Methanothermobacter thermautotrophicus: one gene and its partner. The main gene of each other region encodes a partner of the protein of the gene in region 2 in a complex. Links are inferred from orthologs where the notes say so. Each region holds a gene or a part of one and is shown on either strand. Other genes may lie near its edges.

What was found.
Region 1: rpsD (region 2) and DNK57_RS00980 share a complex: the UniProt entries of both Methanocaldococcus jannaschii proteins name them as parts of the 30S ribosomal subunit. The link is inferred for Methanothermobacter thermautotrophicus from one-to-one orthologs.

Annotation. Positions count from the first base shown.
Region 1 is NZ_QKOF01000003.1:15,082-21,394, reverse strand. The notes cover bases 3,440-6,313. They hold DNK57_RS00980 (30S ribosomal protein S8e), read right to left. Parts: upstream 5,132-6,313; coding sequence 4,748-5,131; downstream 3,440-4,747. Other genes in these bases: hypE (hydrogenase expression/formation protein HypE), read left to right, coding at 5,451-6,313; polB2 (DNA polymerase PolB subunit 2), read right to left, coding at 4,057-4,728; DNK57_RS00990 (TIGR02253 family HAD-type hydrolase), read right to left, coding at 3,440-3,885. In the rest of the region: xth (exodeoxyribonuclease III), read left to right, coding at 1-648; DNK57_RS01000 (hypothetical protein), read right to left, coding at 708-1,520; DNK57_RS00995 (ATP-binding protein), read right to left, coding at 1,536-3,101; more of DNK57_RS00990, read right to left, coding at 3,205-3,439.
Region 2 is NZ_QKOF01000001.1:42,830-48,998, reverse strand. The notes cover bases 1,863-4,592. They hold rpsD (30S ribosomal protein S4), read right to left. Parts: upstream 3,621-4,592; coding sequence 3,105-3,620; downstream 1,863-3,104. Other genes in these bases: DNK57_RS00305 (RNA-guided pseudouridylation complex pseudouridine synthase subunit Cbf5), read right to left, coding at 4,323-4,592; DNK57_RS00315 (30S ribosomal protein S13), read right to left, coding at 3,637-4,086; DNK57_RS00325 (30S ribosomal protein S11), read right to left, coding at 2,695-3,087; DNK57_RS00330 (DNA-directed RNA polymerase subunit D), read right to left, coding at 1,899-2,693; DNK57_RS00335 (50S ribosomal protein L18e), read right to left, coding at 1,863-1,896. In the rest of the region: eno (phosphopyruvate hydratase), read right to left, coding at 1-44; DNK57_RS00360 (DNA-directed RNA polymerase subunit K), read right to left, coding at 96-275; DNK57_RS00350 (DNA-directed RNA polymerase subunit N), read right to left, coding at 456-623; DNK57_RS00345 (30S ribosomal protein S9), read right to left, coding at 682-1,083; DNK57_RS00340 (50S ribosomal protein L13), read right to left, coding at 1,099-1,521; more of DNK57_RS00335, read right to left, coding at 1,531-1,862; more of DNK57_RS00305, read right to left, coding at 4,593-5,282; DNK57_RS00300 (50S ribosomal protein L14e), read right to left, coding at 5,313-5,540; cmk ((d)CMP kinase), read right to left, coding at 5,540-6,058; DNK57_RS00290 (50S ribosomal protein L34e), read right to left, coding at 6,058-6,169. UniProt on the Methanocaldococcus jannaschii protein: One of the primary rRNA binding proteins, it binds directly to 16S rRNA where it nucleates assembly of the body of the 30S subunit. With S5 and S12 plays an important role in translational accuracy.

The DNA of each region.
Region 1 (6,313 bases), on a different replicon or contig from region 2:
CCTGAACAGCTCCCCAGGAAGCTCAGGCACGTTGAGGGCTACATGAGCTTCTTCACCCCTGCCGAGAGGAAGGGTTACAGCGGGGTTGCCATGTACACAAGGATACCTCCCTCTTCAGTGAGGGAGGGCTTCGGTATAAAGAGGTTCGACACAGAGGGCAGGATACAGATCGCCGACTTTGACGACTTCCTCCTCTACAACATATACTTCCCCAATGGAAAGATGTCAGATGAAAGACTGAAGTATAAACTGGAATTCTATGACGCATTCCTTGAGGACGTCAACCGGGAGAGGGACTCGGGAAGGAACGTGGTTATATGTGGCGACTTCAACACAGCCCACAGGGAGATAGACCTTGCAAGGCCAAAGGAGAACAGTAATGTATCAGGTTTCCTCCCCATTGAAAGGGCCTGGATCGATAAGTTCATTGAAAACGGTTACGTGGACACCTTCAGGATGTTCAACAGTGAACCGGGACAGTACACATGGTGGAGCTACAGGACAAGGGCCCGTGAGAGGAACGTTGGATGGAGACTCGACTACTTCTTTGTAAACCAGGAGTTCGCAGGGAATGTTAAAAGGTCCTGGATACTCTCAGATGTCATGGGCTCAGACCACTGCCCGATCGGACTGGAAATAGAAATATAATATGCATGGGAACATTCAGGTAATGGGGGAACAGCAAAAAATTACCATCCTGAAGAGTATCAGTTCCCTCTGGTCTTCCATGCTGAAACGGTACCTATAACCTCATCAAGGTACATCAGGGAGTCATTGTTAGCGACAAGGGCACGGGCCAGTTTGATTGCAGTTGAATCATCACCCCTCAGCTCCAGGTAGAGCAGCAAGTCCTCAAGGAGTTCCTCCTCAGGGTAACTCCGGGGAGGTTCCATGCCCCAGATGTTCACGAGGGCCCATTCCCTGCTGTGGTCCCTCAGGCTCTCAAGGTCAAATTCCTCCCTCCTGAAAACCTTCTCCTGTATGTACCTCAGGATATCCCTGTTCCTGGGGGCCCATATCCTGAAATCAGAGTATCTGACCCTCAGATCATCCAGGAATTCCTTTTTATGATTTCTGATCCTTATGAACTCCTCCTCGCAGGGTGTGGGATAAACAGCCCCCTCTGGCCTCTGCACTTCAACTTCTGAATTTCCAAGCATCTCCTTCCCTGCCTCGATGTGGAGGATCTCATCGTCGCTTAGCTCGCGCCTTTCCATTAGCTCCTTCTGGGATTCAAGTTCACTCCTCCACTCCTCATACTTCAGAGCCTCAAGTTCACGTATCCTGATTTTGAAGAGTTCACCTATGACCTCACGGGCCATGAAGCGCTGCCATGGTCTTCCTGTTCTCAGAAGGTTGATGTGGTGGGTCACCTCCATCACGCCTGAGGGGAGTGGTCTGAGGCGTGCAGCCAGCCTTCCCACCTCCCCTGGAAGCAGATTGGGGATGAATTCAAGGAAGGACCATGCACCCAGGGATACCAGTACCGTAACCGCCACGTTCACAAGCAGTGCATCCATCAAAAACACAACCGGTCAACCGTCACCGTATTCAAGTATAGCCTTCTTAATTTCCCTCTTGGTCTCAGAGATGACATCTACCCGCCTTGTGGCCACTCCCTGACTCTGAAGGTGTTCAAGGAGCTGTGAAGGACTTATCGAGTCCTCAAAATCTGCAAGGACGGCCCCGTCCTCCCTTGCAACTGTAAGAGCTCCGTAGAGTCGTAAGACCCTCTCGGCGCTATCAGGGTCGCCTGTAATGATACGAAATGTCCTTATGCTGTGATGCACCTGGCTTATATCAATATCCATCCTCTGGAGGGCTATCAGAACGTGCTTATCAAGGGCCCTCTCAATCACCTCAAGGTCCACCTTCTCCTTTCCCATGTTGATTCTGACTGCCTGTGCTATCTGGGCAAGGTCCCTTGCATGGGCATAGCTGGGCTGTAGACCCTCCCCTCCATCGGCAACAGGGGTGTAGACCATCTTAATCCTTTCAACAACCTCATCATCGTATTCCTCCCCTATTTCATCAAGATTGCGCCTGAAAACCTCTGCAACGTTTTCAACTGGAGGGTGTCTGAGGAATATGTGGAGGGGGGCCCTTCTGAGGTGGGCCTCGTCCATTATGCTGACATCCAGGTTTGTTGAGAAGGCAGGTATGAAGTGGGTGTGGAATATAACCGGGACGCCCCTTATATAGATCACATCCTTCCTGTTCTCCAGGGGGACTATGAGGCGGTTGAGGATCACCTCATGGTCATCCCGCTGCCTTCCAAGGTCATCGATGAGAAGGACTCCCCCATTGGCCTTTATGATGGGTGAAGTCTCATATACCCCCTTGCTCATGTTGTAGGTTGTCTCCAGTTCATTTAAACTTAATTCAGAGCCAGTGAAAACGAAGGGTGCGTGTATCTTTATCCATCTGGGGTCCTCGGGTTCTTCAGGGCATGGCCTGTGGAAGTCAGGGGCATAGATCTGTATAACCCTCCCGCTGAACTCTATGAAGCGGGGGATCACTATGGGGGGCAGGAGGTCTGAGGCCTTGCTTATTATGAATGTCTTCCCTGTACCCGGAGCCCCATAGACAAAGAGTCCCTTACCCACTGTGCAGGAATCCACAAGGCACTCCTTTGCATAGGATAGTCCCACCACATCCCTGAAGGTTCCTTCAATGACCTCATCAGGTATTCTTATGGGGAAACGGTTACTGAGCTGTTTATCCATTAGCTCAAAGTATCTCTCATATGGTACAGGGGCTATCCCCATGTAGGGGTTTTCCTCCATTACAAGGCGGGCCTTCTCAACACCCCTCTTTGTGAGGGTGTATTCGACACTGGAGAAGAGAAAACTGCCCCCAACCTGGGCGCAGAATCCGTCCTTCTCCATCTGACCCAGGATCTCTTCAAGTATATCAAGGTGTATGCCAGTTATATCCGTAATTCTCTGGGTTTTAACGGTCCCGTAGGTTAACATTATCTTAAGTATAAGGTCCCTTACAAAGAAATAGGATAAACCCAGCTCTTCAAGGGTTTTTGGCTGTTTCAGTTCCTCAAAGATTTCAACCATGTTCTCATCGTGGTAGTATCCTTCGCAGTTCATGATTCATCCCCCTTATCAATGTCCATCATGTTCATCCCCCGCGGATGAGAGATTTCATGGGAACGGGGAGAGCCCACTGAAATCCCCCATATATGAAAAGAAACTAAAGGATCTCCTTAAGCTGACTGATATCATCTATGACCGTAACATCAAGGCCCTTCTTCTCAACGTAGTCCCTTTCTGCGTCCGTTAACTCTGAGTTGACCAGTATGGCTGCCATACCCGCATTTGCGGCTCCCAGTATGTCCTCATTGAACTTGTTACCAACCATCACTGACCTCTCGGGTTTGCATCCCATCCTCCTGAGGGCTTCCTCAAAGATCCTTATGTTGGGTTTTTCGAAGCCCACTTCGTCTGAAGTGACGACCTCATCGAAGAAGTGGTGGATGCCGAGTCTTATGAGCTTCTCCCACTGCTTTATCGTTATACCGTTTGAGATAACACCTAACCTGTACCCCTTACTTTTGAGGTCGATTAGGGTGGATGTGGTGTTGGGGAAGGGTCTCAGTAGGGCGAACTTGACGTTGTGGTATGTTATCATTCCAAGGGCAATGAGCAATGGTTTCTCCTCACCGAAGACCGTCTTTGTCAGGACATTGAAATGCCTGTCATAGTTTGATCCCTTCTCAGAGATTATCTCCCTGAGAAGCTTGTAGGCCTCCTCCTGTGTTAGTGGTAGACCCGCATCTATCATGACGTTAAGGGCAGCCTTTCTTGCAAGTTTAGCAAATCCTGAGGTGTCATACAGTGTATCATCGATATCAAAGAAAACCGCCTTCAGCATCGTCCCACCTACTTCTCTGTGATAAAACTCTATAACTAATCAATTATAACATTGTTGGTTTAATGCTGGGTGCGTGAATCAGTAAAAAGGGGGGTGGTCTTTTTAAATGAAAAAGAGAAATGAAAAATAGTATAAAAAACTCCAGCAGATCAGATAAATTATTTCAGAGGATTAGAAGAATGCGTCCAGGCTGCTCTGCCTTTCACCAGAGGATAACGAGTTAATATCCTCTGTGGAGTAACCCAGGGATGACATTATGCGTGATACCGCAGCCATCACCTGGTTTTCAATGTAATAGTCGGGGTCGTATTCCATGTCCCCTGCGTCCTCAACCGGGAAGGCCCTCTGACTTATGGGGCCCCTTCCCTTCACGATGATGTACCTCACTATGGAGCCCCTCTCAACACGCCTTCCCTTCTCCAGGGATCTCTTTGCAGCGATGACATGGGGACCTATCTGTTTGTACTCAGAGAGGTCCCTTGTGATCTGGGTGTGTATCACCAGGTCATCGAGTTCCACTTCACCCCGTCTTATACGCCCCACGACTTCCCTTATTATCTCCCTGGCCTTCTCAGGGGATCCATCACTGAGGATGGCCATCAGGACCTTTCGCTGGGTTTTTTTAGCTATGGGTGCCCAGTCACGCCTTACAAGTTCAAGACCCTTTGCAACTATTGTGTCATCCTCTATGAGGGCGTACCTCTTTTTTGTTACGAAGAAGCCCCTGCGGTAGAAGCCCTCAAATTCCAGTTCCATGCCCTCAGGGAGGTTAGTGTTTATGTGTTTCAGGAACCTTTTCACCTGGGAGAGTATCTCATCCTCCGCCTTAGACAATGGGGACACCGCGGGGGTTTAATCTTTCTTATTCCCTGATCAGGACTCCGTTTATGACACCGTCCTGACCTGGCCTTGATGTGACCCTGACGTTTCCAAGGTTTGTCTCAACAACAGCACCCCTGGTTATGATATTCCTCCTTACGAAGTGGGGGTTTGCTGTGTTCTCAACGACGTTCCTTATCTCTGCAATTTCAACCTTACCGGTTTCAGGGTCAACCACGTTTATCCTTGTATCTGAAGCGAGCCTGACCTTGGTGTTGCCTCCGCGTGTCCTTATCATCCTTACACGCCTGTCACCGATCTTTGTCTCAGCAGGCTCCCTTCCAAGTTCATACTTCCTTTTACCACGGTTCATCTTGGCTCTTCCGCCACTGGGTTTTTTCATTGATTTACCTTGCCAGATTGCCATTATTTCACCTCAATCATTCATACAAGAATCAGTAAAACTGAGTTTAAGAAACTTAGTGACTCAGTACAGATAAATTTATCTATAGTATGGGGAGCACCATTTAAAAAGATTGTGCTTGAGGTGATCATGATGGAAGATAAGCATGCCCTCATGCCTTAAGGGATCATGACCTTATCCATCCCATCCAATTTTAACCATATTGCAGCCACAGCCAGTAATTTTTCCATCCGCCACAAATAATGTACTTAACAGAGGTCCGTGAAAGGTTTTATACCATCAGCAAGATACCCTATAGCAAGAGATTATGCAAGGTGAATCTATGAAAATCGGCATGTCCCATGGTGCAGGCGGAGAAGTGATGCAGGATCTTATCTCAGATATAATACTCTCAAACATCCAGAACACAAGGGTTAACGGTGGAGTTGGCCTCGAGGACCTCGACGACGGTGCGAGCATACCCCTGGGGGATTATGAGATCGTTATAAGTACAGATGGTCATACCATTGACCCCCTGTTCTTTCCGGGAGGGGACATAGGCAGGATAGCCGTTGCAGGTACAGTCAACGATATATCGGTCATGGGGGCAAGGCCCCTTGCAATTGCAAATGCCATGATAATAAGTGAGGGATTCCCCGGGGAGGATCTTGAGAGGATCATAAAGTCCATGGACTCCGTTTCAAGGGAGACCGGGGTTTCCATTGTCACAGGTGACACCAAGGTCATGGAACAGGGCAAACTTGACAGGATGGTCATAACAACCACAGGTATAGGTGTCGCCGGGCGTGGTGAAACAGTCAGGGACTCAGGACTGAGCCCCGGTGATAAGATCATATTGAGTGGCAGTGTTGGGGACCATGGGATGGCTCTCATGGCGTTCCGTGAGGGCTTCGGATTCGAAACAGACCTCGAATCAGACGTGGCTCCTGTCTGGGGCATCGTGGAGGCCGCCCTGAATGTTGGGGGTGTTAAGGCAATGAAGGACCCCACAAGGGGTGGTATAGCCAATGCCCTCAATGAGATGGCAGATAAATCGGGTGTTGGGATGGTCCTGGATGAGGACAGCATACCCGTGCGGGAGGAGGTTAAGGCCGTCTCTGAGATGCTTGGAATAGACCCCTACGAGGTTGCAAATGAGGGCAAGGTTATCATCGGCGTGGATCCTGAATACGCTGAGGAAGTCCT
Region 2 (6,169 bases):
TCAAGAATTTTTCTCACTCTAACATCTTCAATAATACTTTCCATTAAAACACCTCACAATAAACTCCAGACTGAAAAATAGTGGTTTATTAGAGTTTATTTGTCTCTTCTAACATCCAGTGGCATAACCTTCTTTTCAAGTTCCTTTCTGGCTATGTCAACAGGGTCCAGTGACTCCCTGATCTCAACGAGTGGCCTTGCGCCCATCGATATCTGGAGTGCTCTGGCACCTATCAGCCTAGCCCTTTCAAAACGTGTGAGTTTTTTTGACGCCATATGCATATGCCTCCAAGAAAAACTTAAAATAGAGGTTCTTGGATTTTTTTGGTTTGATGGGACCGCCGAGATTTGAACTCGGGTCTCCAGCGTTCCGGTGCTGACCATCCCCGTTCCAGTTGAAAAGTCCGGAAACTTCTTCAATGGCTGGGAGGATGGACCAAGCTACCCTACGGTCCCCTACCATGTCTCAACATGTGAAATTAACATCCGTCTGCAGCAGTACCTCTTGAGGCCCAGGTCATCAAGCACGTCCTTGGGGTCCTCTCCATCAGCCACTCTCTTCTGATACTCATTGAAATAGGCTGATACCGGTTTTCCGCAGCTTAAACATCTTACTGGAATCATACTGAATCATTCTACTCTTTAGTTTATAAAATAAAAATATATAAAGTTATCGATTGATCTACCTGTAACTCTTCTGTCTCCTTGCACGGGCGCCGCGGCCACCGTACTTCTTGGGCTCTGAACGTCTGGGGTCTCCCACCAGCATTGTTCTGTCGTACTGTACAAACTTCTCCTTGAGGTCCATGTCGCTGGTCCAGTCCACGAGTCCCCTGGCGATGACCATCCTTGCAGCCTCTGCCTGTCCAACGATGCCTCCACCAACGACCCTGACGTTTATGTCAACATCATTTACAATGTCGCCGGCAAGCTTCAGTGGTTCCATGATCTTGAGCCTTGCAAGTTCAGGTGTGTAGAGTTCAACAGGGACCCTGTTGATCCTCACTCTACCCTTACCTTCCCTGATGGTCCCCCTTGCAATGGCGGTTTTCCTTTTGCCGCTTGTGTGAATAACCTTCTTCATGATTACACTCCCTATCTAGAATTTAGCACCCAGAAGTTCTGAGATCTCTCCAAGTTCCATGCCCTTCTTTATGTTTCCTGCCTTTGCATCGGGTATTTCAATCATTTCCTCGTCCTTGAATTCGCGGGGAATACCCACATAGGCCTTCAGGCCCTTGAAGGCTTCTCTTCCCTTCGATTTCTTGTAGGGTAACATGCCCCTGACTGTCCTTCTGAATATGTCATCGGGCCTTCTGGGGTACTTGGGACCCATCCTCCGGGGGTTGGATATGCTGGCCCTGTCGATCCTCTGCTTGTACTTGCTGTATGCCCATTCCTTTGAACCTGTGATTACGATTTTCTCGGCATTTAAGACAATCACTTCCTCCCCCTCAAGGAGCTTCTTGCTGACGACACTTGCCAGTCTTCCAAGGATATGTCCTTCTCCATTGATGATCATGAGCAACACCTATTCTATTATCTTTATGTTCTTAATGGCCGGGGTCTCTTCAACAATTTTTCCGAGTGTCAGGCACTCTCCGCCGGCCCTCTCGATCTTATCCCTTGCTGTCTGTGAGAATGACAGGGCAACAACCTGGACCCTGTGGTCAAGGTTCCCGCTTCCAAGGACCTTTCCAGGCACTAGAACCGTTTCATCCTCATCTGAGTGCCTGTTTATCTTTGAAATATTGACTGCGGCCCTGTTCCTTGTGGGCCTCTCGAGTCTCCTTGCAACATCCTTCCAGATTGCTGCGCCCTCCTGGGATGATTTTTTCCTGAGATTACGTATGAGTTTTATAAGATTGGGATTCGTCTTGGTAATCTTCCTTACCATGGTTAGCCTCCTTCACAAAATGTTATTACCCGCTCTGCCTTGTCCCTGAGGATGTCACATGCCTTGAGGAGGACATCCCTTGGGTCAACTGATCCGTCGGTCTCTATCCTGAATATGAACTTGCCTTCCTCGTATCCCACATCTATGGCCCTCTTATCACATGCCCTGACACAGCTCTTACACATCGAGCAGTTCTCAACGTCAATAACCATTGGCTTACCTGACTCCTCTCCAAGAACATCCCTCGGACATGCCTCGATGCATTCAAGGCACTCGTCACAGTCTTCAGTGAACTCTATCTTCGGGTAGTACTTGTATGCGCATGCTGTTGTGGGCTCCCATTTCGCATGTTCCATTCCCACACCCAGCTGTGCGACAGCCTCCAGTTCAAGCTCGTCATCATCTTCAAGCTTCACAAGGGGGATGTCAGGGTAAACCGGTTTAACTGCGGGTGTCTCTGAGACAAGGTCACCTGAGTAAACAACACCCGGGCCCTCCTTCCTGAGGGTGAGGGATACACTGCACTCTGAGCAGTACTCCTCACAATCGCACTCCTCAGGCATTTTAAGGGATTCAGCAAATTCAGGGTCAGCTGCAAGGGGTACAAGTCCCAGTCTGTGGGCCAGTACCTCATCGAACATCTTGGCGTCGTTCCGGTACATGTTAACGTATTCAATCGCCAGTTTGGGGACCTCCATCATGCAGATCCTCCTTATGGCATTTATGAATGGAACTGTGACGCCGCTGACCACAAAGACCATTTCGGTATCAGTTTTTTCCTTAAGAGCAATATCCATTTTAGACCCTTCTTCCCCTCTTACCTCCAGGCCTGCCTGTTCCATCGTGAGGTATGGGAGTTACATCCTCAATTTTACCTATCCTCATTCCAGCCCTTGCCAGCGCCCTTATGGCTGCCTGTGCACCAGGTCCAGGTGTCCTTGGACCGTTTCCACCAGGAGCCCTGACCTTTATGTGGAGTCCAGTGATGCCCTTCTCCTTTGCATCGTCAGCTGCCCTCGTTGCAGCCTCCATTGCAGCGAAGGGTGAGGACTCCTGACGGTCCGCCCTCACGACCTTACCACCGGACCACTGTGTTATGGTCTCTGCACCGGTTATGTCTGTTATGGTGATTATCGTGTTGTTGAATGATGAGTAAATGTTTGCAATTCCCCATTTTTCCTTCTCAGCCATGTTATCTCTCCCTGAAATTATTCAGCGTCCTGGGCTGCTTCGATCTGTTTTTTCATTGGGGATGATGGGTAGAACCCTATCTTATCCTCTTCTCCCCTTTTAACTATGTATCCAGGGGCGTCGATTTTCCTTCCGTCAAGGGCTATGTGGCCGTGGATGACCATCTGTCTGGCCTCCTTCACGGTCCTTGCAAGTCCCCTCTTGTGGACCAGTGTCTGGAGTCTCCTCCTGAGAACGTCCTCCACTGTCAGGTCAAGGACGTCCTCAAGTTTGGCGCCCTCGTTGAGTATTCCTGTTCTGACCAGGTGACCCAGGAGCTGTTCCCTCTCCTTTTTGGTGTGTTCACTGGCCATACCGAGGAGGTACCTTGCGTCCCTCCTGTATCTCCTCACCATTGTCTCTGCTTTCCAGACTTCCTTCTTGTTCTTGAGGCCGTACTTTGCCACGAGCCTGTTTTCTTCCTTTATCCTTTCAGCGTTCCATGGGTGAGGTGGAGTATCATACTTTTTCCTTGCCTTACGTGGGTGTCCCATTTTAACATCTCCTTAACTATCTCTTCTTCCTTCTCACACCAACTGAGGAGCCTTTCCTGAATGTTGACTTTGTCCTCTGTCCCCTGACAGGTAGTCCAAGTTCGTGTCTTCTTCCCTTGTAGCTCCTTGTTTTCCTCATCCTGTTGAGATCCTCTCTGAGGCACATGTCAAGGTCAGATTCTATGAGGTGCTTGTCCTCGCCTGTCTCGTAATCGTTACGCCTGTTAATCATCCATGATGGGATGTTGTACTTTGCGGGGTTCTTTATTGCCTCTTCAAGCCTCTCTATTTCTTCATCGGAGAGGTAGCCTATTCTCTGATTGAGATCGTATCCTGCTGACATGATTATTGCCCTTGAAAGAGCCTTGCCAACGCCCTTTATACTTGTAAGGGCATTTTCCATGGTCTTATTACCATCAATGTCCTTTCTGGCAATACGAACCATATGTTTGAATTCTTCTTCCATTCATTAACCTCCAGTAAGAGTGAATTCGCGGGACGGGGGTTTGCGAATTCTTCATAAGAGTCGTAGGTGCAACAGGGTTGCATTAACCGACGCCGGGACTGGGATTTGAACCCAGGAGGAGCAAAGCTCCACAAGATTTCCAGTCTTGCGCCTTACCTGGCTAGGCTATCCCGGCACACGATGTATCATATAACTGTATATTATGACATCTATTTAAGTATTGCTGCCGTCAGTTTCTAGCGCCACATCCTCGGGTAGGTCCCCGGTTCCATGAAGACCTTGCGGGTTTCAATAACAAGACCTCCATCTGCAGCTGCAATATCCAGTGCAGACATGGATGCCTCGCCAACACCCACCAGTTCACCCTTGAGGGTCATGATGGCGACTGTGTCCCCCCTTGCTATGCTGTCATCAAGGCCGGCTATGCCGCCACGTGCAAGATCAGCGCCATGGCATATGGCGTCAACCGCCGAGTCCATGATAACCACGCGGGGTAGGTGACCCACGGCAAACTCCATGGGCAGGATGCACTCCCTCAGGAATGTTTCATCTCCATCCTCAACCCAGAACTGGTAGGCGTCCTTGAGGTCATGGAGTGTCACAAGGCCCCCCTCTGTGAAGGGTCCCACGACTGTGCGTCTGAGTTCAGCCATGTGGGCGCCCACACCAAGGGCCTCGCCAACATCGTGGCAGTACTTCCTCACATAGGTCCCTGCCTCACAGGCTATCCTGAAAAGGACATCCTGACCATCCACCTCCAGTATATCCACACGGTAGATGGTTCTGACACGGAGATCCCTTTTAACCGCTGATTTCAGTGGGGGTATCTGGAATATCTTTCCCTGAAATTCCCCGATGACCTCCCTTATCCTTTCCTCATCCACCTCCCTGTGGACCCTCATGAGGCAAACGTACTCCTTAGGAGCCTCCAGGAGGAGCTGCATGACCCTTGTGGCCCTGTCTATTCCCAGGGGGAGCACACCCGTGACCTTCGGGTCGAGTGTGCCGCCGTGTCCCACCTTCTCCACGTGGAGCATGTCCCTGACCCATGAATCAACCTGATGGGATGTGGGACCCGATGGTTTATCAAGGTTCACAACACCCATGGATATGTGGGTCTCCATGTCCCGCTCATCCGGTGGGCACCCGTATTCAGGGTTTGTGGTGGTCTCCTTTAGTTCAATGAAGTTTGCCATGAGGGATACCTGCAAAAAAAAGAGGTGGATTTATTCAAGGGATTCGAGTTCCTTCTTTATCTCCTCAAGATCATCCGACTTGATTTCTATCTTATTCTCTGTGGGTTCCAGGTGGTTAACGTTGCACCTTCTGTTTTTAACGTTAACACCCACAACTTCCACGAAGTTTTTGTCGATGATATCGAGTATCACGCATTTCTCACCGGCTTCTCTTCCTGCGGTTTTTACACATACTCTTCCAACTTCTATTGCTGCCATTAAATCACCTCAGTAACTTTTAGTATGATGTCAGCCACGCCCTCGGCGTCAAAACGGCTGGTGTTTATCACAATGTCATATACCTCGAGGTCATCCACGTCTATTCCATGAATCTCCCTGTACCTCTGGGCCTCGCTCCTCTCACGTATCCGGATTTCCTCCTTAACTGTTTCAATGTCCTTGGATTCCCGGACACCTATGCGCTGGGCCCTCACATCAAAGGGTGCTATGAGTAGCACCTTGAGGTCGGCCCTTGCGAAGTGTGCAGATAGTCTGCCCTCAAGTATGAGGTCATCGTGTTCATCTGCAAGTCTGGCCTGTCTCCTGTCAATTTCAATGTCAATTTCAGGGTTTTCCTCTGCAATCCTGCTGAACTCGAGGATGTCAAGTTTCCTCTCAGCAGCCATCTGCCTGAAGACGTCTCCAGCAGATACACATGGAATACCCGTCCTCTCGGAGAGGATCCTGGCAACTGTTGTTGTGCCGGTCCCGGCCAGACCACCGATGGTTATGATCATTATGACCTTGCCTCTTTCTTAAAGACTTTGCGTGCGCAGCTTGAGCAGTAGTAACCACCGTATGGTCGGTTGGGCCTCTTCTTGGATTTTGAGAGTTTTCTTATTTCGTAG